Regions from separate parts of the Vibrio sp. Vb1574 genome, predicted to be linked through region 4. Evidence: predicted binding sites of a transcription regulator. Region 4 holds the regulator's gene; each other region holds the start of a gene.
What was found. The regulator CRP, encoded in region 4, controls carbon source genes, mostly activating them, when cyclic AMP is high. The targets are predictions, from matches to a motif close to TGTGANNNNNNTCACA.

Region 1 (7,599 bases), on a different contig from region 4:
ACCTGCAGTTGTTCATCGAAACGGCGTCGGTTCGATACTTGAGTTAAGCTATCCATAAAGCTCAATTTTTCTAACTCTAGGTTGGCTTTTTCCAACTTTTGTTCTGCAAGATAACGCTCAGAAATATCACGCGCCATGATCAGCACACCATTCGTTCCTGATGCTTTATCTTTAAAAGGCGATTTCACCACATCAAACCACGTACTTTTACCATCACTACTCACGACTTTATCTATGTATCGAACTGGCTCTAACTGGCGTAATGCTTCTAAGTCACTGTCTGCTAAGCGCGCGTACATCTCTTTAGGAATCACGTCTTGGAGGCGCTTACCTATCAAATCAGAAATTTTTGAAATTCCTAACGCCTTAACAAAAGGCTGATTACACGCTTGATAGACCATGTTCTCATTGAAAATACCAATAGAGTCCGGACTGGCATCCAGAATCGTTTGTAAGATAGTATCTCTTTGCGCTAGCGCCACCTCTGTATCTTTGCGACGCTCCATTTCATCTCGCAGATTCTGTTGCATCTTGTGCCATTCAGTCACGTCATGACTAATAGACAGCGTACCGATAAGCTCACCACTCGGCGAAACAAGAGAGTTTTGATTGACTTCCAGTAAGCAACTTCGACCTTGTGGATCCGTTGTCCATTTACGTTCGCTTTTTCTGGTCATCTCACCCAAGGTCTTGGATGCGCAAGCTTCTTCCCTTCGCCCTTGCCAGAATTGATCAAATGCTCGATTGGTCGTTAACAGATTGCCTTGGCGGTCTTGGGTACAAATCAGCTCTGAAAGTGAGTCTAATGCCGAACGTGCGATGATTAATTGGGCAAGTTCTTGTTGCTGCTCTTGGTGAGTGGCTTGATATGGCTGAGCATAAAGAATCCAAACTCGATGATTGCGCAATAAACTCTTTCTGCCTGACAGCTCCACTTTAATAGATTCACTATCAGATAGTCGCCAGTCAAAAGCCTGCTGACGAAAATGACGACTAGAGAAGCGATCGAGAAACTGCTCAAGCTCATGAATATCGAATAAAGCAGGATACAAATATCCCGTTCCCAAAGAGCGAATGCCTAATAACTGCATCGCAGCCCGGTTAGATAGCAAGAGCTGAGCATGGCTAGTGTCCACCACTATGACTGGATAGGGAGAATCCGTTACTAGTTTCTTAAGTGACGTCTGAAAGTGCAAATAGATCAGTGCTAACGCACACACGCCTGCGATTAATAACAAGACGACATAGCCATAACCGCCTTGACCACCCCAAAGCCAATTGAGTAACTGATCCATCGTTTAAACCTTCAAAAAACACTGGTTAAAATATATCAGTTATTTATTGAGCGATCTGCTATTAATTCCGGTTTAGTATAGATAAAGGTATTCCCCGTAAGACTCCCTTGAGCACCATGAGCACTGAGATCTCGACCAATTTCCGTCATCGCTAGCCAACGGTTTTCACACCACAGAGGCGATAATAACGTGGGCCTCCTGGCTGCTGATGAAACGCGATGATAAATCACATCTGGTGGTGTCATACGAATCATTTCACTGGCGATCGCAACATATTCTTCTAATTCAGGGGCTTCTAGCTTTCCAGCACGCCAAGCTTTCGCCATGGTGCTACCTTCGACAATATGCAAGCCATGTAACTTGATGCCATCCGTTCCCACGGCCAACACTTTTTGCAGCGTTTCAATATTTTCGGCGCGGGTTTCTTTGGGTAAACCCACAATTAAGTGAGTACAAACCTTGATTCCGAGTGTTCGCGCACGCTTAGTGATTTCGGCATAACACTCAAAGTCATGACCACGATTGATACGTTTTAGGGTGTCATTGTTGGCGGTTTGAAGACCTAGTTCTAGCCAAATTTCATAACCTTGCTGTACATAGCCCGACAGTAAATCCAATACCGCATCAGGGACGCAATCAGGACGCGTCCCCACACAAAGACCAACCATGTCTGCAGCCTTTAGTGCTTCCTCATACATGTTTTTGAGAACTTGTACTTCTGCATAGGTACTGGTGTAGGCCTGAAAATAAGCGAGATACTTCTTCGCTCTGTGAATTTCACCTGCGCGATCTTTTAACTGTTCGTGAATGCTTTTTATCTGGACTTCTTCATCTGCAAACGAAGCCACATTGCAAAATGTACATCCTCCCCGCCCAATCGTGCCATCGCGGTTAGGGCAACTAAATCCACCGTGCAATGTTAACTTATGAACCTTTTCACCGTATCGACGCTGAAGATCTTGGCCGATTGTATTGACCAACTCATGTAACTGCATAAATTCTCACCAACAATAAATCGTAATCAATCTCACTACGATCTGTGTAAATAAATTACATCCCTGCAAGAAAAAACACACAATATTAATCAATTCAAACACCCATCATGCGGGTCAAAATCAATAAACTTGCATAATTAAAGGCAAAAATCGTTCATGTTGCGTAAATGTTAAACTAAAAATGCATAATTAAACGAAAAAATTGGGTCACAACGCCGAGTTTTTCATTGCATTCTGAAGTGACAAAATTGTAGGATACTTACACAACCCCGTTATTTTTGTGACTTTTATTACAAAGCACACTGCGGGATTTGTCGGTGTTATCCCACTCCTACCTATATAAATCACTAGATAGTGATAATAAATAAAGGGATACCACCAAGGATTGTTTTTCTCGCAAAACTTTTCCTGCGAGATACGGAAAGGAATCAAGACCGGTCAACCTAGATCGGTGGCGATAATAAATATAAAGGACAAGACGTAATCAATAGTCTAGGTAGTATTTGCTGCCCGGTACTTTTGCGTCGACATTGAACTGGAAGGATGTATCTATGGTAGATAGAGAGCAAAATCCACAGGGTCTGTACACTCCGGAACTGGAGCATGACGCTTGTGGTATCGGTTTTGTTGCTCACCTTAAAAACCGTAAATCTCATGAAGTAGTGACTCAAGCATTGGATATGCTGGCTCGCATGGAACACCGTGGTGGTCAAGGTTGTGACCCATGCAGCGGTGACGGTGCGGGTATCTTGTTACAAAAACCTCATGAATTCCTATTAGAAGAAGCCGTTAAGCTAGGCATTAAACTGCCTTCGTTTGAAAAGTATGGTGTTGGTGTCGTTCTTTTCCCGAAAGACGAATACAAACGCGAACAATGCCGTGACATTCTAGAACGCAACGCACAGCGTCTAGACCTTGAAGTTATCGGCTACCGCGTATTACCAACCGACAACTCCATGATTGGTGCCGACCCTCTAAGCACAGAGCCTCAATTTGAGCATGTGTTTATCTCCGGCGGCCCTGGCATCACGCCTGAAGAGCTAGAACGCAAACTGTACGTACTTCGTAATTACACCGTACGCGTTTGCCTAGAAAGCGTTTCGAACATTGGTGACGACTTCTACATTAACTCCATGTCTTACAAGACATTAGTGTACAAAGGTCAGTTAACGACTGAGCAAGTACCTCAGTACTTCCTCGATCTGCAAAACCCGACCATGGTGACTGCACTGGCACTGGTACACTCTCGTTTCTCTACCAACACCTTCCCGAAATGGCGTCTTGCACAGCCTTTCCGTTACATTGCCCACAACGGCGAAATCAATACAGTTCGCGGTAACTTGAACTGGATGAAAGCCCGTGAAGCAATCCTAGAATCAGACCTGTTCACTCAGGCTGAAATCGACATGCTTCTTCCAATCTGTCAGGAAGGCAGCTCGGATTCATCTAACTTCGATATGGCACTTGAGCTCCTAGTTCTTTCTGGTCGCAGCCTGCCACACGCATTGATGATGATGATCCCGGAAGCATGGCAAGAAAACAAAAACATGGATCCTAAACGTCGCGCGTTCTATCAGTACCACGCGAACATCATGGAACCATGGGATGGTCCTGCTTCAGTATGTTTTACTGATGGTGTTCAAGTTGGTGCGACACTAGACCGTAACGGTTTGCGCCCTTCTCGCTACACAGTGACCAAAGATAACTTCCTAGTGATGGCATCTGAATCTGGTGTTGTGGATATTGAACCAGAGAACGTAGAGTTCCGTGGTCGTCTACAACCGGGTCGTATCTTCGTTGCAGACCTAGAGCAAGGTCGCATCATCTCCGATGAAGAAGTGAAAGACACCATCGCAACGGCACAGCCTTACGAGAAATGGGTAGAAGAAAACCTACTGAGCTTGAAGAAGCTGCCAGATGCGAGCAACCAGTTCAGCCAACCTAAGCCAGAACACCTTCTACACCGCCAACAAGCGTTTGGCGTAAGCACTGAAGAAGTGAACGAAATCATCGTTCCAATGGCGAATGACGCGAAAGAGCCATTATCAGCAATGGGTGCCGACTGGCCTCTTGCGGTTCTATCTCATCAGTCTCAACATCTTTCTAACTACTTCAAGCAGCTGTTCGCACAGGTAACCAACCCACCGATCGACCCGATCCGTGAGCGTATGGTTATGTCGCTGAACACTTACTTGGGTAAAGACCAAAACCTTCTGACTGAAACACCACTTCACTGTCAGAAAGTCGAATTAGAATCGCCGGTTCTGGCGAACTCAGAGCTTGAAAAACTGCGTGCGATCGATAACGAGCACCTACAAGCGAAAACGTTGGATATCGTATTCCAAGCTAGTGAAGATCAAGGCAAACTTGAGCGTGCATTAAAACGTATCTGCCAATACGCAGAAGACGCGGTTATCGATGGTTACTCAATCATCCTACTCACTGACCGCGCAGTGAATTCAAACCACGCGGCGATCCCAGCAATGCTGGCAGTTGGCGCAGTGCACCACCACTTGATCCGTAAAGGTCTACGTGCGAAGTGTGACATCGTGGTTGAAACTGGTGACGCGCGTGAAACGCACCACTTTGCAACGCTACTTGGTTACGGTGCGAATGCGGTTAACCCTTACCTAGTGATTGAAACCATCATTGAACTTCAACGTACGAAGAAGTTGGATCCAGAAGCGAACCCTCGTGATCTGTTCAACAACTACCGTAAAGCGATCAATGGCGGTCTTCTGAAGATCTTCTCGAAGATGGGTATCTCAACGCTACAGTCGTACCATGGTGCGCAAATCTTCGAAGCCCTGGGCATCCATAAATCCGTGGTAGACAAATACTTCACAGGTACAGTTTCTCGTATCCAAGGTCTAACCCTTGATGATATCGCCAAAGAAGTGCTGATCCGTCACCGCATCGGTTACCCACAACGCGAAATCCCAATTCAAATGCTGGATGTTGGTGGTGTTTACCAATGGAAACAGCGTGGTGAGAAGCACCTATTCAACCCAGAAACCATTTCTCTACTGCAAGAGTCTACGCGCAACAAGAACTACGATCAGTTCAAGCAGTACGCGACAGCCGTAGATAAACAAGGTGACAACGCAGTAACTCTGCGTAGCCAGCTAGAATTCATTAAGAACCCAGCAGGTTCTATCTCTATCGACGAAGTCGAACCAATTGAAAGCATCGTGAAACGCTTCGCGACGGGCGCTATGTCATTCGGTTCTATTTCTTACGAAGCACACTCCACACTAGCTGTTGCGATGAACCGTCTTGGCGCGAAATCGAACTCTGGTGAAGGTGGTGAAGACCCAATGCGTTTCGAGCGCAAAGAGAACGGCGATTGGGAACGCTCTGCAATCAAGCAGGTGGCTTCAGGTCGTTTCGGCGTAACCTCTTACTACCTAACTAACGCTGAAGAGCTGCAAATCAAAATGGCTCAAGGTGCGAAGCCAGGTGAAGGTGGTCAGCTACCAGGCGATAAAGTAGATGACTGGATCGGTGCAACGCGTCACTCGACTCCGGGCGTTGGCCTTATCTCGCCACCACCACACCACGATATCTACTCAATCGAAGATTTGGCTCAGCTTATCTACGACTTGAAGAACGCGAACCGCGCAGGCCGTGTAAACGTGAAGCTGGTATCAGAAGCAGGCGTAGGTACGATCGCTTCTGGTGTAGCGAAAGCGAAAGCGGACGTTGTACTAATCGCAGGTTTCGACGGCGGTACAGGTGCATCACCAATGTCTTCAATCCGCCATACCGGTCTTCCTTGGGAACTTGGCTTGGCAGAAACGCACCAAACGCTACTGAAGAACGGTCTACGTAACCGTATCGTGGTTCAAGCAGATGGTCAGATGAAGACACCTCGCGACCTTGCAGTGGCAACACTACTTGGTGCAGAAGAATGGGGCGTAGCAACCGCAGCATTAGTGGTTGAAGGTTGTATCATGATGCGTAAGTGTCATAAGAACACTTGTCCTGTTGGTATCGCGACTCAGAACAAGACGCTTCGCGAGCGCTTTGATGGCCGCGTAGAAGACGTCGTTACCTTCTTCCAATACATGGCACAAGGTCTACGTGAAATCATGGCTGAGCTTGGCTTCCGCACTATCGATGAAATGGTCGGTCAAGGTCAGAAACTGAAGATCCGCCAAGACATTTCTCACTGGAAATACAAGAACCTAGATCTGTCTCCTGTTCTCCACGTTGAGCAACCACGTGAAGCTGATGGTGTATTCAACCAAGCTCAACAGAACCACAACCTAGAAGAAGTGCTAGACCGTAAGCTGATTCAAGCAGCGATTCCTGCACTAGAGAAAGGCGAAGCGGTGAATGCCGAGTTCCCTATCGTCAACACGGACCGCTCTGCAGGTACCATGTTGTCGAACGAAATCTCGAAAGTGTACAAAGATGCAGGTCTACCTCAGCCAATGAACGTGAAGTTCAAAGGTTCTGCAGGTCAGTCATTCGGCGCATTCCTAGCTAAGGGCGTGAAGTTCGAAGTGGAAGGCGACGCGAACGACTACTGGGGTAAAGGCTTATCCGGCGGTACTTTAGTACTTTATCCAGATGCGAAATCAAGCATTGTCGCGGAAGACAACATCGTGGTTGGTAACGTGTGCTTCTACGGTGCAACTTCGGGTGAGTCTTTCATTCGTGGTATGGCTGGTGAACGTTTCTGTGTTCGTAACTCAGGCGCGAAAGTAGTAGTAGAAGGCGTCGGTGACCACGGTTGTGAATACATGACTGGCGGTGCAGCCATCATCCTTGGGTCAACAGGTCGTAACTTTGCCGCAGGTATGAGTGGTGGCGTGGCTTACGTATGGGATAAATCAGGTGACTTTGAGTCAAAACTGAACCCAGAGTTAGTAGACCTAGATCCAATCGAGCAAGAAGACAGAGATCTATTACTCGACATGCTAACTAAGCATGTTCAATTCACAGGAAGTGAAGTCGCTCAGTCTTTCCTAGACAACTTTGAAGCAAGCCTAGCCTCTATGGTTAAGGTAATGCCGCGTGACTACAAAGCGGTTCTTCAAAAGCGTAAAGCTGAAGCACAGTCTCAAGGAAACGAAACTCAAGTGGAGGCCGTATAATGGGTAAGCCTACTGGATTTTTAGAGCATGGTCGTGAACTACCACAGAAGATCGACCCAGCTGAACGCATCAAGAACAACAAAGAGTTCGTTCTGAACGAGGAGTTTGGTGACAAGATCAATACTCAGGCTTCTCGTTGTATGGATTGTGGTGTGCCGTTTTGTCATAACGGCTGCCCTATCGGTAACATCATCCCAGAGTTTAACG
Region 2 (7,599 bases), on a different contig from region 4:
TGGTTAGCTTGGGTGATAAATCACTGAGCCTACACGCTTGTCACAGCCCGATGCGCGAAGTGGAAGTGCTGCATGATCAACTATTGGCGATGTTCGATGCTGACCCAACGTTAAAACCGCGCGATATTATCGTGATGGTCGCGGACATCAACGCTTACAGCCCTGCGATTCAGGCGGTCTTTGGTAACGCGCCGGGTGAGCGTTTTATTCCCTATTCGATTTCTGACCGAACCGCCGATCAAGAGAGCCCAATTCTGGCCGCATTTATGCAGTTGGTGAACTTACCCAATACGCGCTGTTTGGCATCAGAACTACTCGAACTTCTGGAAACTCCGGCGATATTAAAGCGTTTTGAACTCAGCGAAGATGATTTTTTACAAGCCAAACAATGGGTTGAGGAATCGGGGATTCGCTGGGGATTGGATGCCAATACCGGACGCGAATTTGAACTGCCGGAAACCCGTCAAAACACATGGCAATTTGGTATTCAACGCATGTTGCTTGGCTACGCGATGCCAGAATCCGCAGGTTTGTTTGAAACCGAGCAAGGCAGTTTGTCTCCGTACAACGAAGTGCAAGGCATGGGCGCAGAGCTGGCGGGCAAGTTGGCACACTTTATCCAACAAATTAGCACTTATCGAAGCAAACTTTCTCATGTTCAGACTATTGATGGTTGGCGAGAGACTTTGGTTTCACTGCTGGATGACTTCTTCTCAGTTGAGTTAGAAGGCGAAATGGCGCTCAAATCCATTCGCGATACGCTCAGCCAACTCAAAGAGCAATTAGCTGATGCCGCATTTGATGATGCGTTATCTCCGTCGATCATCAGCCAATACCTTCAAAACAAATTATCTGGCACACGAGTCAGCCAGCGCTTCCTTGCTGGTCAAGTGAACTTTTGTACCCTGATGCCGATGCGCTCTATTCCGTTTAGAACCGTTTGTCTACTGGGGATGAATGACGGCGTGTACCCACGCTCCATGCCGCCAGAAGGCTTTGACTTGATGACAGGAAGAACCAAACCGGGCGACCGTTCGCGCCGAGATGATGACCGTTACCTATTCCTCGAAGCGATGTTGTCTGCACAACAAACGCTCTACATCAGTTATGTTGGCCGTTCAATCCAAGACAATACCGAGCGAGTGCCTTCGGTTCTGGTTTCTGAGCTGATGGAATACTGCCACCAAAACTATTGTTTAAGTGGTGATGAAGCGTTGCCCGTTGATGAGTCTGGCGACAACTTATTAAATGCGTTGGTGAATACCCACGCCATGGTGCCGTTTAGCCCAAGTGCGTTCCAAGGCATGCACGCCAGCTACGCGAAAGAGTGGATTCCAGCGGCATTGACTCAAAGTAGTCAATCGCAAGGCTATGTTCGTCGTGATTTTAATCGGGCATTAGACGACTATCTGTTAGGAGCGACGTTCCCACTTGAGCTCGACTTAGTCGAGTTGCAACGTTTCTGGCGCTTACCTGTGCAGTATTTTTTCAATCGTCGTTTAAAAGTAACCTTTGAACCGCCACTACCGGTGATGGAAGACGACGAACCCTTTGTTTTAGGTGGTTTGGAAAGCTATCAAATGCGTGATGAGCTGTTAGAAACCTTGCTTGAAGCGACATTGATGCAGCCAGAGAAAAAAACAGAGGTGCTTAAACACTTTATGAGTCAACAGCGCGCGCAAGGCAAACTGCCGGTGGGGGCGTTTGGTGATATCGAGTTTGAAACCAACCGAGTTCAGGCGGAAGAGCTGGTGGATAAACTGGCGTTTTTATCTGGTGCGCCTCAAGACGATTTGGAAATCGACCTGACGTTTGATTCCTTGTTTGAGCGAAATGAAGGCGAAGAGAAAAACGTTCGCCTAACAGGTTGGCTAACTCAATGCTACCAATCCGGTTTGATTCGCTATCGAAGCGGTAAGATTCGATCGCAGGATTACCTTGCAGCGTGGATCGATCACCTTGCCATGTCGGCGTCGGGTCATGCTAAGAAAACTCACATCATTGGTTACGATCGTAAAGAAGGCGCGCTGCATTTGATCTACCCAGAAATTGCCGATGCGCAGTATGCCAAACAGCTACTGACTGAATTGGTTCGCTTGTTCTTCGAAGGCATGACTAAGCCTTTGCCTTATTTCCCGAAAACGGCGTTGGCTTGTGTTGAAGCGGGCTTTAGCCGTGGTCAGTGGGTCGATGACGAAGAGAAATCTTTGAAGAAAATGGCTGACGCATTCAATGATGGCTTCATGAGCCCGGGCGAAGGCAGTAATGCGTACATCTCTCGAATTTGGCCTGCTTGGAATGATGAGTTGGCCTCAGAAGTTCGTTTGCTGACAGCATTAGTTTTGCAAGGTGCGCGCTTAGCGGTTCAAGACACTGATGACGTAAAAGCGTAATAAAGACAGTTGGATAAAGAGAAGGAAGAGTAGGGTGGCCGCCAGAAAATCATTATTTTTTGTAGGGCGTTCGCTGTACGGCCACAAGGTCAGAGGGACCATGATACTTTTGTTTAATTCATTTGAGTTGTGCCGCCAAAAGGTTTGGCTTATCTCGTGGGGCGCATACTAACGGTACGTCTTATGGATAACCGTGAGAAAGATCTCACAAAGCTCTAAATTATCCAACTTGTTAAACATATTAATAGAATTTTTAACTATAGATCACATTTATTAGGTGATACGTCCTAGTAAATAATCCGGAGAGATTCAGCGTTATGGATCAAATGTCAGGTGCAGAGTGTCCTCTACATACGTTAGACCGCACAGAGCAACCTCAACCAACGCCACTAGAACCGATGACGTTTCCTCTGCACGGTGCGAGGTTAATCGAGGCATCAGCAGGTACAGGTAAAACCTTCACTATTGCAGGTTTATATCTGCGCCTTTTGCTTGGTCACGGCAGCGCGGAAGCTCGACATCGCGTACCGCTTACGGTCGACCAAATTCTGGTCGTAACCTTTACCGAAGCGGCAACTGCGGAATTACGCGATCGTATCAGGGCAAGAATCCATGATGCGCGAATCGCGTTTGCGCGTGGACAGAGTTCCGATCCGGTGATCCAACCTTTGCTTAATGAGTTTGACGATCACAAGCAAGCCGCAGAAATTTTATTGCAGGCAGAGCGTCAGATGGACGAGGCGGCGGTCTACACCATTCACGGTTTTTGCCAACGTATGCTAACGCAAAATGCGTTTGAATCTGGCAGCCGATTTAATAACGAGTTTGTGACCGATGAAAGTCACCTAAAAGCGCAAGTTGTAGCCGATTACTGGCGCCGCAATTTCTACCCGTTGCCATTTACCTTGGCTGGAGAAATTCGCCAGCTATGGGGCTCTCCATCTGCGTTGTTGTCTGACATCAGCAATTACTTAACCGGCGCGCCGTTAAGCCTTTCTGTTCCAGCAATGAAAGGCAGTTTGGCTGATCTTCATACTGAAAATTTGAAAAAAATTGATGAATTAAAAGCACAGTGGCGAGAAAGCCAAGATGACTTCTTCACGCTGATTTCAGATTCAGATATTAACAAACGTAGCTATACCAAAAAGTCTCTGCCGACGTGGTTGGAGGCGGTAAACGCTTGGGCAGCAACGGAAACCACAGGTTACGATTATCCAGACAAGCTGGAGAAATTCGCGCAAAACGTCTTGTTGGAAAAAACACCGAAAGGCAGTGCGCCGCAGCACGCGGTATTTGAAGCCATTGAAACATTTCTTGCTAATCCAATCAGCTTAAAAGCGCCACTGCTTGCTCATGCGATTGAGCATTGTCGTGTGATGCTGGCCAACGCGAAAAATCAAAAACAGTGGCTCTCTTTCGATGATTTGCTAACGCAACTTTCTGCTTCTATCGATACGGACGAAAGCGAGCTTTTAGCGGCGCGTATTCGTACTTTGTATCCTGTCGCAATGATTGACGAGTTCCAAGATACCGACCCGCTTCAATACAGTATTTTCAGCCGTATTTATCTGAACAACCCAGAATGTGGTTTGTTTATGATCGGTGACCCCAAGCAGGCGATTTATGGCTTTCGTGGCGCAGACATTTTCACTTACATCAAAGCGCGTAACCAAGTAAGTGCCCACTACACGTTAGGAACCAACTGGCGTTCTAGCGCAGATATGGTGCAGGCGGTAAACCAAGTATTTGCTTTGCCAGACAGTCCATTTATCTATGATTCGGACATCCCGTTCTTACCCGTTAAGTACAGTCCCAATGCCGAAAAACGCATTTGGACTATGGGTGGCCAAAAGCAACCCGCGCTGACTTATTGGTTGCAAGAAGCGGACGATAAACCGCTACCAAAAGGCGAGTATTTGACTCGGATGGCGGAGGCGACCGCAAGCCAAATCCAAACCATTTTGACGCAGGCTCAACAGGGGCAAGCGTGTCTGGTGAATGGCGAAAAACAGAAAGCGGTTCAAGCGGGCGATATCGCGGTGTTGGTTCGAACAGGTAGTGAAGGTCGAATGATCAAACAAGCGCTGGCTGAACAAGGCATTGCCAGCGTGTACCTGTCTAACCGAGACAGTGTGTTTACCAGTTCAGTGGCGCAGGATCTACAGCGTTTGCTGCAAGCGGTGCTGACTCCAGAAAATGACCGTGCGCTGCGTGCAAGTCTTGCTTCTGAGCTGTTTGCCCTCGACGCAGCAAGTTTGGATGCACTTAATAACGATGAAGTGGTGTGGGAAAACGCCGTAAACGAATTCAAAGAATATCGCAAACTTTGGATTCAACGTGGTGTGCTGCCGATGTTGCGCGCGGTGATCAGCAAACGCCATATTGCCGAGCGATTACTAGAAGAAGGTGCGAGTTCACAGGGTGAAAATGGTGAGCGAGTACTTACCGATTTAATGCACATTGGTGAACTGCTTCAACACGCCAGTAATGAACTGGATAGCGATCACGGTCTGCTGCGTTGGCTCGCTCAGTCTATCAGTGATGCGGAAAACGGTTTGGGTGGCAGTGATGACCAAATCCAACGTTTAGAATCGGAACGTAACTTAGTGCAGATCGTAACTATTCACAAATCAAAAGGCTTGGAGTATGACCTCGTATTTCTGCCGTTTGTGTTCAGCTATCGAGAAGCCAGTGAAGCCAAATATTACGATGCAGCCAATGACCGCACGGTACTGGATATCACTGGCAACGATGCGTCCATGAAGCAAGCGGACAAAGAGCGTTTGGCGGAAGACTTACGCTTGATATACGTGGCACTAACGCGTGCTGTTTATGCGTGTTTTATCGGTGCCTCACCGTTGCGCAATGGCCGTTCGACCAAAGAGCCAACTGGTGTACACCGCAGTGCGATTGGCTATTTGATTCAAAATGGTCAAGAAGGTGGCATTAACGATTTGCACCAAGGTTTAACAAAGCAACAAGACGAGCTTGATTGTGTCGTTGTGGCCGATCCGCCGCAGCAACTCGAAGATAAGTACGTAGCGCCACAAGAAGAAATACACGATCTTAGTGCGAAAGAACTGCAAAACCCTATCGATAGAAACTGGCGCATCACCAGTTATTCTGGCTTGGTCAAGCAAGGCTCTCATCACGCCGAGCATGATGCCACGATTGAGATTACGGGTTTTGATATCGACTCATCTGAAGAACAAGACGAAACGGATTTGGTGGAGCCAGAGCGTTCTATTTTTACCTTCCCTCGTGGTGCGCGTCCGGGTACGTTCCTGCATAGCCTGTTTGAGGAAATTGAATTTACTCAGCCAGCCACGACGGAAGAGAATACACAAATCATCCTTGGTTTGATGGAAAGCGAACAGCTCGATGAAGAGTGGTTGCCCATTTTACAGCAATTGATTGATACCGTACTCGCAACGCCGTTGGATGGTAAGTCTTTGCTGCTGAATCAAAAAGCACCGTCGCAACGTTTGGTGGAGATGGAATTTTTGCTGCCGATTGAAGTTTTGTCTGCGCCGGCGTTAAATCGAGTTATTCAACGTCACGATCCGTTGTCGGCGAAAGCGGGGGATTTAGGTTTCCAAACCGTTCAAGGCATGCTCAAAGGTTTTATCGACTTGGTGTTTGAACATCAAGGTAAATACTACGTGCTTGACTGGAAATCGAATCATCTTGGCGACGATGTGACGAGCTACCATGGTGAGGCTCTGAAATCGGCGATGGCGGATCACCGCTACGATTTGCAGTACCAGATTTATGCGTTAGCACTGCATCGTTTCCTACGCAGCCGATTGGCGAATTATCAATATGAGCAGCACTTCGGTGGCGTGTATTACTTGTTCTTGCGCGGCATGGATGGGCAGAGTGACCACGGCATTTTTGCCGCGAAACCAACTTTCGAGTTCTTACAAGAGATGGATCGTTTGATTGATGGTCAAGCACTCGAAACGCGCTCAAGTCAAGCCGGGCAGATGGAGCTACTTTAATGACGACAAATCACAATCTTCATTCTGGCCAAGATAGTCTATTGGTAGTGCTGGAACGCTTGGCGCACAAAGGTGCTATTCGTCAGCTCGACTACCAATTCGCCTGCTTTATTGATTCTCAAGCGCATGATGAATCGTCGGACAGCCAAGCATTGGCGTTTATCGCTGGTGTTGTCAGTAGTGAGCTCGGCAAAGGACATATCTGTCTGTCTCTGTTCGATGCACAAGGGCAATCTGCGGATTTAGCCAGTAAGTTAGGGCTGTTTGGTGAGTCGGCATTGGCGCTCAACACACAGTTGCAAGGCATAGACTGGATTCAAGTATTACAAAATTCCAGCGTGGTCGGCGCGCAAGGAGAAGCCTTGCCTTTAATGTTCGATGGTGAGCGTCTGTATCTGCATCGCTATTGGCATTATGAAGTGACACTGGCGGAAAAGCTCAATCAGTTGGGCGCCGAAGTTAACTTGCAACCACAAGAGTTTGCGCGATTATCCGAGTTGCTCAACCATTTGTTTGCACGCCAATACCATTTTCTGTTTAACGCGTTAGGCAAAGCAGTAGAAGCGGGAAGCAGCAACCAAGTGTTGCGTCAACAATTGGTGTGTGACCACCTTGATGTGGTCGCAAGCGAATCGTTGGATTGGCACGCGATTGATTCCGTGCTTAGCAATGCGCGCAAGGTTCAAGATTTGCAAACACTGGATGAACTCGTGCCACTCTCGGCTTGCGTGAACTGGCAAAAAGTCGCGGCGGCAGTTGCGTTAACCCGTCGATTTGCTGTGATTTCTGGTGGCCCAGGTACGGGTAAAACGACGACAGTAACCAAATTGCTTGCTGCTTTGATTGAACAGGCGACGCAAGAGAAAAATCTAACCATCAAGCTGGTGGCCCCGACGGGGAAAGCGGCGGCGCGATTAACCGAGTCCATTGGTAAAGCAGTGCAAGAACTGCCAGCTTCTCCGGAGCTTAAAGCCAAAATTCCGACTGAATCAAGCACCTTACATCGGTTGCTGGGTGCGATTCCTAATAGTGCAGAATTTCGTCACAACAAGCAAAATCCACTGCATTTGGATATTTTAGTTATCGACGAAGCGTCGATGGTCGATTTACCAATGATGTACAAAGTGGTCGATGCCTTACCGAAACATGCGCGGCTGATTTTGCTAGGTGATAAAGATCAACTTGCCTCAGTTGAAGCAGGGGCA
Region 3 (7,599 bases), on a different contig from region 4:
GTGATATGGAAGCGCTCGCTCGCGGTTTGTATGAAGCCGCGGATGAGGATTTTCTTCACTATAGAATTAGCCAAGTTCAATACTTAGGTGAGCGCTTACGTGAAGGCGGTATTCCGATTCAATACCCAACGGGTGGTCATGCGGTGTTTGTGGATGCCGCTAAGATTTTGCCACATATTCCAGCGGATCAGTTTCCTGCGCAGGTATTGTGTAATGCTTTGTACTTGGAAGCGGGTATTCGAGCAGTAGAGATAGGATCGTTGCTGCTTGGTAGAGATCCGGAAACGGGTAAACAAAAAGTGTCAGAGCTTGAGTTGATGCGTTTGACCATTCCACGTCGTGTCTACACAAACGATCATATGGATTACATTGCGGATGCGATTATCGAACTGAAAAATCGTGCACATGAGTTAAAAGGGCTCACTTTCGAGTACGAGCCACCAGTGCTGCGCCACTTTACTGCTCGATTTAAAGAGATCGATTAACTCAAGTTTAAATCTAGATAAGCAAAAGGCCGCGAGTTTCGCGGCCTTTTTCGATTCGTTTATTTCTTAGCGTTACAGTTACGCTAACTCTAATGTGATGCGAACGAACTGGTCGTCTTGATACTGCACTTCATAATTGAAGGTACCACTGGCGTAAATGCTGCCAAGGAAAAGTGAGCGTTGACTCATCGGTCCGCGGAACAGCATCGAAATAGGAGCGATTAGGGCGTTATTATCATCGAAGTGCTGATTTAAGTTCTCAGAAAGCACACACAGCAAACAGCCGTGTTGGTCGTGAGATAAGTCGACGTCTTCCGGTCGCGATAATAACACGGTAGTCCCCAGTTTCTTCTCAATCTCGTTGATCAGCAGCAAGTAGCTATCTAGATCGGGTTGAGGATTTCTGGGTTTGTCTGCACCGACGCAGCGCTCGAGTAATTCTTCCAGATTTCCGTTCTCACCTTTTGCCTGCTGAGTCAAAGACTTTAACGGCTTTTTAATCAGCTTATAGCGATTACTCTTCAGTTTTGGTTTCAGCCATTTCTGAAGTAAGTCATTACGTTCTTTAAGGGAGAGGCCATGCGAGGACGCGTGAATTTTAAAGTGCAGGTGTAATAAAGCGTGAACCGCAAGCTCACTCAGAAGTTGATTAGCATCTGTAGACTGTCTTGCCTGCTTAGAACTTTGCATTACACTCGAACAAAATTAGGGAAGAAGGATAATGGTGCCGAGAGAGGGACTCGAACCCTCACACCAAAGGCACTAGCACCTCATGCTAGCGTGTCTACCAATTTCACCATCTCGGCATCATGATGCTCTGAATACTCAGAGGCCTCGAAAGAAGCAACGCGAATTGTATAACCAAAATCCACCTGTTGGCGAGAGCAAAATGACGAATTTTGGCTCTTTCGAGTTTGATTGCATATTTATTGGTCACTTTTATGTTTTTTACCATCAACGCCTATCCTTATGCCCTTACTTTTATTAATAGTATGACGACAAAAGAGTACTTTTGCCTAAATTTTGAACGCTTGAACGTTTGCGTAAATAAATGTGATGAATATCTCTTTTTGTTGGCTATACTTGCGTCCCGTTTAAGCGGGAATTAGGGTTTAGTTGTTCAGGACCCTTACCCATACAAGCCGTCACATGGAGCAGGCCAAGCAACATGCTCGCCAGCAGTGAATGACCCCACGGACCGGACCAGCTACGTTCAATTGCTTGTATAAGGTAAAAATAAGATGTCGAACTATTCGTTCTGTCTACATTCTGGATCTAAAAGTGAGTTATCACTCGCTGCGTTGTCCCTTTCTTCTGCCAATTCCTTTGGCTCTTTTTTCTTTTTCAACGTTTAGTAGGTCCAGCTCATGAGTGTTCTATTTAGTCTATTTGGTATTGTTGCACTGCTAGGTTGTGCTTTCCTACTTTCTGAGGGTCGTTCTTCCATTAATTGGAAAACTGTATCTCGCGCCTTGATGCTACAAATGGGGTTTGCTGCGTTAGTGCTCTATTTCCCGTTGGGTCAAGCGGCGCTGGCGAGTTTAAGTAATGGTGTCGCGGGGCTACTCAGCTTTGCTGATGAAGGGATTAAATTCCTCTTTGGTGACCTCGCTTCTTCTGGCTTTATCTTCGCTATCCGTGTCCTTCCTATCATCATCTTCTTCAGTGCTCTTATCTCCGCCCTTTACTATTTGGGCATTATGCAAAAAGTGATTCAATTTATTGGCGGCGCTATCCAGAAGTTCTTGGGTACGAGTAAAGCAGAGTCTTTGGTTGCAACAGGGAACATTTTCTTATCTCAAGGCGAGTCACCACTTCTTATTCGTCCATTTCTTTCTAACATGACTCGCTCTGAACTGTTTGCCGTGATGGCTGGTGGTATGGCTTCAGTGGCGGGCAGTGTGCTTGGTGGTTATGCTGGTTTGGGTGTCGACCTCAAATACTTGATCGCGGCAAGCTTTATGGCAGCACCAGGTAGTTTGATGATGGCAAAAATCATCGTTCCTGAGCGTCAAACGCCAAGCGATTACAACAATATTGAGCTAGATAAATCAGAAGAAAGCAACGTAATTGATGCGCTAGCAAGCGGTGCCATGGGCGGTATGAAAGTTGCCGTTGCTGTTGGTACCATGCTTATCGCTTTCGTGAGTGTTATCGCGATGGTGAACACGGGGCTAGAAAACTTGGGTGAGATACTTGGTTTCTCTGGCGTAACGCTACAAGCGATTTTTGGTTATTTGTTTGCACCTCTAGCGTGGTTGATTGGTGTGCCAAGCCACGAAATTCTAGCTGCGGGTTCATACATTGGTCAGAAAGTGGTGATGAATGAGTTTGTTGCGTTTATCGATTTTGTGCAGCACAAAGCGACACTGTCTGAGCATACTCAAATTATTATCACTTTTGCGTTGTGTGGTTTTGCGAACATTGGCTCAATTGCGATTCAGTTGGGTTCTATCGGCGTGATGGCACCTGAGCGCCGCAAAGATGTTGCAAGTCTAGGCCTAAAAGCGGTTGCTGCTGGTACACTCGCTAACCTGATGAGTGCGTGCTTAGCGGGCATTTTTATCTCTCTCTAATTTAGATTGAAGATACACACTAAAAACCCGCCTAAATGGCGGGTTTTGTTATTTCTAAGGCTTGGGCATTAAGCCGTAAGGTATCGATTTAAAAGCCTCTGGGTGCTCTTGATAAGTTGGCGCTTTATGTACCCCTTTCCAATCGAGCAGCATGATGGCTAGTACGTTACGGTGTTCGCCGTACTTGAGATCAAAGTTACCGTCGACCGACGGAATCATCCCTTTTTCTGCGTTGATTGCGTGACGAATGGCTTGGCGGGTTTTCTTTACGACCGGATCATGGTCCAAGCCTGCTAACAAAAACGAAATGCCGACTTCCGCAATCACGTCTTCTTTGGCGCGCAGTAGGATAGTGTCGATATTGTTGCGAAAGTAATCATAAATCCATTGGTGTTTCTTCTCGCTTACTCGCTCCTGATAATACTGTGAATCGGCAAAGATGATGTGCGTCATACCATAAAGTTTGTTCCAATACTGCTGAGCTGAAAGCATCTTATCTTTATCGTCGGGGTAGGTGTCACGGAAGGTTTGAGTGAATTCCTCGACCACATCTTGCTCTCCTAACTGACGAAGCCAGTAGACTTGGTTTGCAAGCTGAGCTGCCCATGCTTCTATCATCTCTTTGTCCGTAACGTAACGCGAGAAATCGTAGCGCCTAATAATTTTTCTCAGCGTTTTGTCTTGTTTATGCTTTAGGCCGTATTCGTTTGCTCTTGCCATTGCGCCAAGCAAATCCACACCAAGATAAAGGTACTCAGGATGGTGTTTAGTCACGGTATAGCGTCGCTGCCCTCGTTCGGTTTCTTTCTCTTGATACGTGGTCAGCCTTTGAGATGAATAGAGAATGATGTCTTCTGGTTCAACGACTTCATTAGCAAATTGGTTTAACCGGCTGGCTACTTGTGCCATGTCGGTCCAAATGGCAGCGTGATATTTCTCATCTAATGTTTGGCGGTACATGCGTAAGCCAAAATGGCCCTCTTTAAACGCCGGGAAAGTGAACAGTTCTTGTTCGTAGGTACTACGAATCAACTGCGCTGATTGAGTATTATCGAGAAGCGGTACCTCTTCCTGTGATGCCTGAGCTGCAAAGGTAAGTGAGCAAGAGAGTAAGACCGCTAAGCTAAGAGGTTTAATACGCATAAATCCATTCCCTATGAAGTCCTGAACCTAAACCTACCATCAATATTAATTGAGAATGTAAAAGCTGAGTCAATAGTTAAAAATTTGCCTAAAAGTCAGGTTGATACGTTCATCTTTGGTTTTCGCGGTTTTTGGTACGCAGTGCTTCCAGTGATGCTGTAGCTCGCCAGCCATAATCAGTAAGGAGCCATGAGAAAGCTCATATTCAATCTCAGTTTTACAATGTAAATTTCTAAGCAAAAATCGACGTGTTTCACCTAAGTTCAAAGATGCGATAACAGGGTTTCTACCTAACTCTGGTTCATTATCTTGGTGCCAGCCCATTGAGTCTTGGCCGTGTCGATATAAGTTAGCGAGAACAGAATTAAAAGTGACATCAGCAACTGATTCACAACGCACTTTGAGCTGAGTTAACTCAGGAGTCCAAGGGTGAGGCTGCATGGTTAAGCCTGAGTAAGTATATGCTGCATCACCGTGCCACGCTTGTAAGCGAGGTTGAAGTACTGACTTGCCGAACATAGCAATGTGTTCTTGGTGCCATGGCAGTGTCTTTCGAAGTTGGTCAAAGTAATTATCCGCCTCAAGATGGTTAAGAAATTGAGGATCATAATAAAGTTTTCCTCTTTCTACTTCTTGCCATAGATCGCCGCCAAATAAATCGCCTTGTTGATGCATCATCTCACACCTAAAACATAAAAGTTGTCAATCACTGTTACCTTTCTGATTATGATTGGTTATTCTTGTGATAATAAGAATTTTAACAATAAATAAAAAATCTCGTAGTTGTATACGAGTTGTGGGGAGAAAATGCGTTATTTACCCAGAAAACGATGCTATTTTGCATTGTTCTTCCTCACCTTTTTCGCTTTGTGTATTGGGGTTATCGAGCTGTTAAATCGAAACCAGCAAGAGCTTCACAAAGAGCGAGTTCAAGTTGAGGCCAAAGAACAACTTTCCATTCTCCGTTCCAATTTGGAAGCGGTACTTATGGCGGATATCTACAAAGCCAGTACTTTAGCGACACTCATTACGTTACTTCCTAAAAACCAAGAAGAAGAATTGAGTATCGCCGCTCACCGAATCCTAAATAAAAGTAAACATATTACAATCATCGGTATCGCGAAAAATGATGTAATTAGTCATGTATTTCCACGCCAAGGTAATGAGCGCCTAATCGGCCTTGATTACCGCGCAGTGCCACAGCAGTGGGTACAGGTGCAAAAAGCCAAGGATGTACAAGAAATTTTCATCGCAGGGCCAGTGACTTTGATTCAAGGTGGCCGAGGTTTGATCGTGCGTGTGCCTGTTTTTCTTGATCCTCCAATGAATCAGGACTACTGGGGAGTGATCAGTGCGGTGATTGATTTCGATGCTCTGATGAGAGAAACCGGCGTAATTGATTTCTCGTATCGTTACCCTTTAATGATCCGTGGTTACGATAGCGGTGGCTCATTTGGTGATGCTTTCTTTGGCGCGCAAAGTGTAAATAGCATGGTATATGCAAAAGAGATGGTTCATTTTCCTTATGGTGGGTGGAGTATGGTGGTTTTCTCTGGAGGCAAAGCTGATCGCCAAATCTCTTGGCATCAGTTGCATTTAGCTAGAGTAATCGGCTATCCCATTATATTCGCACTTAGCCTCGCGCTGTTCGCCATTTATCGACTGTATACCATTGCAGATGACAGAGCTTTACACGATGAACTCACGAATTTACCAAACCGTCGCTATTTTATGAAGTTTTATAAGCAGCAGTTCGAAATAGCGAAACGTTATAAAAAGCGTTATAGCTTCGCCTTAATTAATATTGACCTAGATAGGTTTAAACACATTAACGACACCTATGGTCACGACGCAGGTGACAAAGTTTTAATCGCTACGGCTGAAAGGGTAAAAAGCTCTCTGCGTAAATCAGACATCGTGGCCAGAATGGGCGGTGATGAGTTCTTAGTTGTAGTTCATCACCCAGGAACGGAAGAAAATGTTCAGTCCCTTCTACAAAAACTTCGATTAGCGCTATGCTCGACGCCCGTCATTTACGATGAAACGCTTATCTATTTGAAAGCCAGTATTGGGTACGCGATATTTGACCCGAAAATGTCATCTCCTGAGCAAATGATGAAAATAGCCGATGAGAGAATGTATCAACAAAAGCATGGCGGATGAGCCTGAACCCAGTTTCAATAAGGGGTTAGAAGAATGGTAAAGTTGGGAGCCCGAAATCTCATCATCATTGAGGTGCAAGAATATGTGACTTCATATGTTCACAGACACTTTGCTGAGAGAGTCGTTATTAGCAGTGCATTCAGTGGCATATTTGCATAATGTTGCATTTTGCAAATGCAGTTTGCGAAATTAATGGTTAATAAAGCAACGATATGCATCTGGATCTACTAAAAAACGGCTTTTTTAAAGTTGGCACGCATCGTGCATTACTTAGAGTGACCCTTATTAAGCCGAGGGTCACCTAGCCAACTGACGTTGTTAGTGAATACAAATTGTTCACAAGTATATACCGCCAATCACGTTTATTGTGATTGGCGTTTTTTCTTTCTAAAGCCCGATGATATTCACGTCGCTGCCCGTCTCATCAGCTTCTCCGCACTTGCTGTAACAACTAGGTTGTCTTGGACAAACCGCCCCTCTGGAGCAGATCAACCTTGCTTGGGTTTGAATCCCGCGCTCTATCCAGTTGATGTTTAATATCTTAGCGATAGTCGTTAAGTCTTTTTTGATGTGGGGAGGAATAACACTACTTCCGCCGGAAGCGACACAAAGGGACTTAAGTTCTTCCGCTATGGAAACGGCATCGCCACCTTGTGCAGAAATGGCAGGGTTAAGATCAATACCGGCACATAGCACGCGATTATTCCCCGCAGGATCAAATACGTTGACCGATTCGCAGCAGTAGATACGTGGCTCGTCGCCAACATTTAAAATCGAAATTTGCGCTGAACTGGTATCCAAAGGCTGGGAAAGGCGTCGGAATACCGCCCAGTGCTGGCAAGGGTCGTTCACTTTGCGCATGTTACCCCAAGGCAATGGAATACCATTTCCGCGATACACGGCTTTTAACTTGCCAGGGCCATAGGCATCAAAATAGTGCCAATGAGGGTAAGGCGAGACCACCGTCATGCGACGCATTGCAACAGAAGGAGAAACCCCCGCCTTTTTGTGAACATCAATCTCGTAACCAGAACGGTCAAGCAACTGACGAAAGGGTACTTTGGGGCAGAGTAGGGCACCGGCAAAGAAGCTGGACTCAAAATCACGCCAAGCTTGCAGGATATCTTGCGAATTGAGTTCAGAGTTCGACACAGGGCTGTCCATTTGCTCCCAATTGTTTTGATGCCCGATAGATAGAACGTTATTCATTGCATCGCTGCTATGGAGCACTC
Region 4 (7,599 bases):
GATCTCTGATAAATATGGTGATTTGGATGCCACGGTTTACACCATCATCCAGTCAGCGTTTATCAGTGCTGGGCAGCGTTGTACGTGTGCTCGTCGTTTGTATGTGCCATTGGGTGAAAAAGGCGATGCGCTTATCACCAAGCTCGTCGAAGCGACACGCAATATTCGCGTAGACCAACCATTTGCAGAACCTGCGCCATTTATGGGACCGCAAATTTCGGTCGCGGCAGCCAAGTTTATTCTTGATGCACAAGCTAATCTACAGTCTCTTGGCGGTGAAAGCTTGATTGAAGCGAAAGCAGGAGAGGCGGCGTTTGTTTCTCCTGGCATCATTGATGTAACGAACATTGCTGAGTTACCAGATGAAGAATACTTCGGCCCACTTCTGCAAGTGGTGCGTTACGAAGGGTTAGACAAAGCCGTGGCGCTAGCAAACGATACGCGCTTTGGCTTATCTGCTGGTTTGGTCTCAACCGACGACCAAGAATGGGAATACTTCGTTGACCACATTCGTGCAGGTATCGTGAACCGTAACCGCCAGCTCACTGGTGCAAGTGGTGATGCGCCATTTGGTGGTCCGGGAGCGTCGGGTAACTTGCGCCCAAGCGCTTACTACGCAGCAGATTACTGTGCGTACCCAATGGCATCAATGGAAGGTCAAGAGACTGTCTTGCCTGCAACATTGAGTCCAGGTGTAGCGCTATAAGTTTTAATAATAGAGTCGCAACTATGCATTGCGGCTCACCTTGCCGGCGCATCATTTAGGTATGGGTTGTAGTGATCGTTGGCAGAACACGAAAAGTGAGCAAAGACTCGGAAAAGCGTGTTGACTGACTGGCATTTACCGTCACAGGTTGATGGTTGCTCGTTCATTATTCTGGACAACTTTTGTTGTGAACGAGCAGCCAACTTCCGCTTACCTTTAAACTCTACATCTCGTAACAAGGAGTCGTTATGACGCCCGATGTGTTATTTGAATCGCTATGGCAAGATTACATTCAACGTCTTTGCCCTTCGGCTGCTAAAGTGCATCAGCTGCTTCAAGAAGATGAGCCTCTGATTAATGATCATATAGCTTTACGTACCTTCAATATCGCGCCTCTTGGTATTGAAACTCTAGCTAAGCCATTTGTAGCTATTGGTTACAAGGCGTGTGGTGATTACGTTTTCGAAAGCAAAAAGCTGGTTGCTAAGCACTATGAGCACCCAGATCCGAAGCAACCTAAAGTATTTATTAGTGAGCTAAAAGTTGAAGAGTGCTCTCCTGAGCTACAAGAGATTGTGAAAAATTTGGTGGCACAAGTCGATGCTGACAAGCTGAACGATAGCGCATTCTTACATGGTGGACGCTTGTGGGATTTAAGCTTTGCTGATTACCAAACGTTGGCTAAAGAAAGTGAGTACGCATCTTGGCTTGCGGCGCATGGTTACGGAGCAAACCACTTCACGGTGAGCGTTAACCAGCTCAATGAATATGAAGAAGTGAAGCAGGTAAACGATCATCTGCGTACCGCTGGGTTTACCATTAATGAAAATGGTGGTGAAGTGAAGGGCACTCCTGAGGTGTTGCTAGAGCAGTCATCGACCATGGCAGATAAAGTAGCGGTTCGTTTTAGCGAAGGCACTGAAATTATCCCTGGCGGGTTTTATGAATTTGCTAAGCGCTATCCGATGGAAAATGGTGATTTGTACCCAGGTTTCGTGGCCGCTTCAGCTGACAAAATCTTTGAAAGTACGAATGGCTAAGTTTTAGGGTTAACCTGTTAAGCTTACTCATTAGTGTTCGCTGCACCCTATCTCATTTGGTCATGAGTAAATAAAAAGCCACCAATGTTGCCATTGGTGGCTTTTATAATTTTGTTCGTGTCACTCTAGTTCGAGATTAACGAGTACCGTAAACCACGATGGTTTTACCGTGAGCAGAGATTAGGTTCTGCTCTTCTAGCATCTTCAAGATACGACCTACTGTCTCACGAGAACAGCCAACAATTTGACCGATTTCTTGACGAGTGATCTTGATTTGCATGCCGTCTGGGTGAGTCATTGCGTCTGGTTGTTTTGCAAGGTTCAGAAGCGTCTGAGCGATACGACCAGTTACGTCTAGGAACGCCAGGTCACCCACTTTTTGGCTAGTTACTTGAAGACGACGAGCCATCTGCGCAGAAAGACGCATTAGGATGTCTGGGTTTACTTGGATAAGCTGACGGAACTTCTTGAAAGAAATTTCAGCAACTTCACAAGGAGATTTAGCACGAACCCAAGCTGTGCGCTCTTGGTCTTCCTCGAATAGACCAAGTTCACCAATAAAGTCTCCTTGGTTTAGGTAAGAAAGGATCATCTCCTTACCTTCTTCGTCTTTGATAAGAACCGCAACAGAACCTTTAACGATGTAGTACAAAGTTTCTGCCTTTTCGCCCGCGTGAATTAGCGTGCTCTTTGAAGGGTACTTATGAATATGACAGTGTGAAAGAAACCACTCTAATGTTGGGTCGGTTTGAGGTTTACCTAGAACCATAATATCTCACTTCCTCTGCAGGGTACGCTTGCGCTATCCATATTTTAGCTAAGCCTGAATTAGGCCTACTAGAATAAGAGCACTTTTTATATGCTGCAAGCTCTCTTGTGTTTCGGTAAGAAATAGTATCCTTTTTCGAAAACGATTTCTTGATTTTAATCGTGCCATGATTGAGATTTTGTAAGCAAAACTGTGCACATGATCACGGTATGAAAAGTAAACATCTTCGCAGGCAGGTTTTTAGCCAATTTTCCCTGTTTCGATGAGCTGTTGTAGGATAGGCCGAACTATGAGCTCCATTGCAAAGCTCATCTTACCGCCGGGTACGACAATCGTGTTGTGGCGTGACATGAATGAGCCATCAATCATGGCCAGCAGATATGGGAAGTCGACATTCTTGATACCGCGTAGGCGAATCACCACAAAACTCTCATCCAAACTAGGGATGCCTTTTGCATTAAGTGGGTTGGAAGTATCAACGGTCGGTACGCGCTGGAAGTTGATGTGAGTACGAGAAAACTGCGGAGTGATATAGTTGAGGTAATCGTCCATGGATCGCACGATTGAGTCCATTACCGCTTCACGCGAATGGCCGCGATCGCGAGTGTCACGTACGAATTTTTGTATCCACTCTAAGTTTACAATCGGCACCATGCCGATTAAGAAATCCACATGTTGAGCAACATTAACATCGCCATCGACCACGCCACCATGTAACCCTTCATAAAACAGAACGTCGCTGTTTTCGGGTAAGTCTTGCCACGGTGTAAACGTGCCTGGCATTTGATTGTAGGGAACCGCTTCGTCAAACGTGTGCAGATAACGGCGCACGCTGCCAGTGCCGTCATGCCCGAACTTACGGAAAAACTCTTCTAATCCCGGGAAGTCATTAGCTTGTGGGCCAAAGTAGCTAATGTGTCGACCTTGCTCGCGGGCTTTGCGAATTTCGATGTCCATTTCTGGGCGAGTAAAGCGATGGAAGCTATCGCCTTCAACCCATGCGGGTTTAACGTTCATCATATTGAACATTTTACGGAAGGCTTCAGATGTAGTGGTCGTGCCGGCACCGGACGAACCAGTAACCGCAATAATTGGGTGTTTAGCTGACATGACAAACCTTGTCGAAAATTACTTACCTGTAATGTGCAGTAGAGTTACTACTGCACGGTCGATATCCCACTATAGCACGTAACAATACCTTGTCATCGAGTGGGATACGGTAAAATGTGAAGGGTCTAAAATTTTGTTTTATGTTGAATATCGACGGTTTCGTGTAGCTCAGAGAACACGATAACCGCTTCACCTTTTTCCAATTGAGCTTTAACTTGATCAATTTTGTCTTGCAAAGAAACCTCGACGGTTCCGTAATCCGTTCCTTCGCGTAAGACGAATTCACGAATTAAGTTTTCCAATGTTTCCGGCGCAATGTCTTGCCATGGAATGATCATAAATACCTCTAACTTTTATGATGAGCGGCTAGTTTACTGCGTTCGTTGCTTGGATACAGCAGAAAGGTAATCTGCGGCGATACTTTCGTAATACGCGGGCAGCGCTTCCTCCAACCAAAACTTAGGTTTTAACGCCGTTCCTGTTAGGAAGCCAACATGGCCACCGTGTTCAAAGAGACGGTAATCAATGTTATCTGGCAGAACAAACTTCGGTATCACATCATCGGTCATGAACGGATCGTCTTTGGCATGGATGATCAGTGTGGGTAGCGTGATTTGCTGTAGTTTACTTAAGCCAGAGCATTGGTCGTAATAATCTTGTGCGTCTTTAAAGCCATGCAATGGTGCGGTAATCAAATCATCGAATTCATACAGCCGTGTGACACGTTTGATTGAGTTGTAGGACAGCGCCAGCTCGCCATGCAGTAGATGATGCTTTTGTAACGCGTTACGTTTCAGTGAAGAAAGCAGATAACGGCGATACACTTTTGAAAAGCCTTGTTCTATACGGTTCGCACACGCCGCTAGGTCTAAAGGCGCTGAGATAATAGTCGCTGCATTCAAAATAGGGTGGTCTTTATATTGGGCTAAATAATTCGCCAACATGTTACCGCCAAGAGAAATACCAACCGCAACTTTGGGGTTATCAGGAAAGCGTTGCTCAAGGTGCTCTAAGAAGTGGCGGGCGTCAGTCACTTCACCAGAATGATAGGCGCGAGCTTTCTTGTTTGGCTTACCGCTACAACCGCGGAAATGCATCATCACCGACAGCCATCCAGATTGAGCAAATGCATTCATTAGCCCATTGGCATAAGGGCTATAGAAGCACCCCTCTAATCCATGAAATAAAACAAAAATCGGCTTTTTTTGTGCAGGCTCTTGGGTTGGGTCCTCGCTCCACGCGAGATCGAGAAAGTCGCCATCGGATGTATCGAGGGTTTGCCAAATCGGCGTAAACAACGCTTTTTTGCGAATAAAACGCGGCAAAAGCGTTTGGAGATGCGGGTTTTTGATCCCGGCGGCTGCGAAAAATTGTGTCATACCTAACTGCTCTTATGCGGTCCTTCGGTGTCCGTTGAAGAACTTATTAATATAATCCTTTATAAAGATTATAGGTATTCTACAGAGTTATGGGCGTTTTGGTGGTTGAATGTTTGGCACCGGAATAGCAAAGGCTTGCTGCAAATGCTCCCCACCGAGTTGACGACAGTATCTCAACGTCAGTGGGTCACCATCATTTTTGAGTAGTGCAAGTGAGTTAATGCAGTCCACCAAATCCGCTTGTTGCTGCTTTTCTAGTTGCAGCTCAAACTGCAAGGTCTCACGATACAAAGCGTCATTGACTTGAGACTTAAGGTGGCGACGAAGGTCGCGAAAGGAGTGAAGTAAAGTTTCGCTCCTACCTAGACAGTCTTGCACCAAGGACCAGTCTTTTTCTTGGAAAATGAGTTGCTGCTCATCGAGCCATCTGAGCAGCAGGAGTAGGTTCACGTTACCGTGGTAGTTGTTCTGTAATGATAAACACGCCTCTTTCACTTCTCGCACACCATAAAATTGCAGACTAAACTGCCAAAGGTGTTCTAGGGTGAGTGTGTATTCAGCGTGTTGATTACTCATTGATTAAACTCTAGCTCCATCTGCTCCAACGTTTCTTGAGCAGACATCCATTCCATTTCAATTTCTTCGAGCTCAGCCTTACTAGAAGCTTGAAGTGCCAGCACTTGGTTAAGTTTAGCTTTATTTTCGGCCGCATACAGTGAGTTGTCCGCCAATTGTTCTTCAGCTTCGGCCAGTGCAGCACCTAACTTATCCATTTTATTTTCTAGTTGTGTCAGCGTTTTGCGAATTGGCGCTGTCTGTTTTCGAAACTCTGCATCGCGACGTTTTTGCTCTTTCTTCGCAGCTGCGCTGTTGGCCGTATCTTTGCTTGGCTGCGCAGCCTGCGCTTCTTTGCGTTCCGCTCTTTGTTGTTCGGTTAACCATTTATAATAGTCATTTAAATCACCGTCGAACGGAGCAACTTGTCGATCATGCACTAAATACAAGTCATCGGTCGTAGCGCGCAGTAAATAGCGGTCGTGCGAAACAATCACCATCGCACCTTCGAATGTTTGCAGTGCCATCGTAAGTGCTTGGCGCATGTCCAAGTCTAAGTGGTTGGTCGGTTCATCAAGTAGCAACAGGTTTGGCTTTTGCCACACAATTAAAGCCAACACCAAACGGGCTTTTTCGCCACCAGAAAACGGCGCAACTTTTTCTAGTGCTTTGTCACCTTGGAAGCCAAAGCTACCTAGGTAATCACGTAGCTGCTGTTCGGTTTGATCTGGTGCGATTTGCATCATGTGTTGCAGCGGCGTTTCTTCAGGATGAAGCGTTTCTAACTGGTGCTGAGCGAAGTAACCAATTTTCACGCCTTGTGAGTAAGTTAGGTCACCACCTTGCGCGTTAAGTTCACCAGAGAGCAGCTTGATTAAGGTCGATTTACCCGCACCATTACGGCCGAGTAGACCAATACGACTGCCAGGAACCAAGTTCAAGCGGATCTTCTCTAAGATGAGGTTGTCACCGTAACCTGCAGATACTTCATCCATCATCATGATTGGGTTTGGCAGCGCAGCTGGCTCACGGAATTGAAAGCTAAATGGGTTATCGAATTGAGCTGGCAGTACTTTTTCCATGCGCTCCAAAGCTTTGATACGGCTTTGGGCTTGGCGTGCTTTTGATGCTTTGTAACGGAAGCGGTCGATGTAGCTTTGCATGTGCGACATCTGCTTCTGTTGCTTTTCAAACATCGCTTGTTGTAACACCATTTTTTGTGCACGTTGGTTTTCGAATGACGAGTAGTTACCCGTGTATTCGTTCAGCTGCTGATTCTCGATGTGAATGATGCGACCAACGATCGGATCCAAGAAGTCACGGTCGTGCGAGATCAGGATCAGTGTGCCTGGGTAGTTTTGTAGCCAACGTTCAAGCCACATCACTGCGTCTAAGTCCAAGTGGTTGGTTGGCTCATCGAGTAGCAATAAGTCAGAACGGCACAATAGCGCCTGGGCTAAGTTAAGGCGCATACGCCAACCACCTGAGAATTGAGTCAAACTCCAACTCATTTGCTCTTGGCTGAACCCTAAACCATCGAGCAGTTCTGCCGCGCGAGCGCGAATGCTGTAACCACCAATGGTTTCAATTTTACCGTGTATCTCGGCAACTAGGGTTCCGTTGTCTTGTGTTTCTGCTTCAGCTAACTGCTTTTCGAGAGCGCGGTACTCGCGATCACCATCAATGACGTATTCCAGTGCAGTGCGCTCTAGCGCAGGCGTTTCCTGTGCGACCCAGGCCAACTCCCAGTGTTGAGGTTGGCTAAATGAGCCAGCATCAATTGACAGTTCATCTTTCAGTAGGGCAAACAGCGTTGATTTACCGCAGCCGTTTTTGCCCACAAGACCGACTTTATCGCCAGGGTGAATAGTCGCAGAAGCTTGGTCTAAAAGAGGTTTACCGCCACGCAGTAACTGAATATCAGAGAAGGTAATCATAAAGTTTTCATTCACTTTGCGCAGTGCGCGTTGCTTGGTTACATAGCGAAGTGGTTTCAATCGTTTTTAAAGCCACTTGGGTATATATCTAGCGGTGAATAGT

Region 1: a site for CRP is predicted at 2,570-2,585, ahead of gltB (glutamate synthase large subunit). Genes of this name have one in related genera too.
Region 2: a site for CRP is predicted at 2,586-2,601, ahead of recB (exodeoxyribonuclease V subunit beta). Genes of this name have one in related genera too.
Region 3: a site for CRP is predicted at 1,766-1,781, ahead of R7O12_RS07775 (NupC/NupG family nucleoside CNT transporter). Genes of this name have one in related genera too.

What each region holds. Positions count from the first base shown of each region.
Region 1 covers NZ_JAWOTC010000043.1:22,744-30,342, reverse strand. Annotated here, with positions in the region: gene R7O12_RS19815 (diguanylate cyclase domain-containing protein) at 1-1,295, opposite strand, end outside; gene R7O12_RS19810 (TIGR01212 family radical SAM protein) at 1,331-2,290, opposite strand; gene gltB (glutamate synthase large subunit) at 2,842-7,392, shown strand; gene R7O12_RS19800 (glutamate synthase subunit beta) at 7,392-7,599, shown strand, end outside.
Region 2 covers NZ_JAWOTC010000001.1:124,495-132,093, reverse strand. Annotated here, with positions in the region: gene recC (exodeoxyribonuclease V subunit gamma) at 1-2,393, shown strand, start outside; gene recB (exodeoxyribonuclease V subunit beta) at 2,720-6,394, shown strand; gene recD (exodeoxyribonuclease V subunit alpha) at 6,394-7,599, shown strand, end outside.
Region 3 covers NZ_JAWOTC010000007.1:106,470-114,068, reverse strand. Annotated here, with positions in the region: gene R7O12_RS07790 (tryptophanase) at 1-485, shown strand, start outside; gene R7O12_RS07785 (DUF2913 family protein) at 564-1,175, opposite strand; tRNA gene R7O12_RS07780 (tRNA-Leu) at 1,208-1,291, opposite strand; gene R7O12_RS07775 (NupC/NupG family nucleoside CNT transporter) at 1,853-3,061, shown strand; gene R7O12_RS07770 (DUF3541 domain-containing protein) at 3,116-4,204, opposite strand; gene R7O12_RS07765 (alpha-ketoglutarate-dependent dioxygenase AlkB family protein) at 4,274-4,879, opposite strand; gene R7O12_RS07760 (diguanylate cyclase) at 5,012-6,367, shown strand; gene R7O12_RS07755 (DUF3612 domain-containing protein) at 6,755-7,599, opposite strand, start outside.
Region 4 covers NZ_JAWOTC010000031.1:35,201-42,799, forward strand. Annotated here, with positions in the region: gene astD (succinylglutamate-semialdehyde dehydrogenase) at 1-706, shown strand, start outside; gene R7O12_RS17085 (DUF1338 domain-containing protein) at 955-1,746, shown strand; gene crp (cAMP-activated global transcriptional regulator CRP) at 1,883-2,515, opposite strand; gene R7O12_RS17095 (phosphoribulokinase) at 2,756-3,625, opposite strand; gene R7O12_RS17100 (YheU family protein) at 3,751-3,963, opposite strand; gene R7O12_RS17105 (hydrolase) at 3,997-5,004, opposite strand; gene R7O12_RS17110 (TIGR02444 family protein) at 5,092-5,580, opposite strand; gene R7O12_RS17115 (ABC transporter ATP-binding protein) at 5,577-7,496, opposite strand.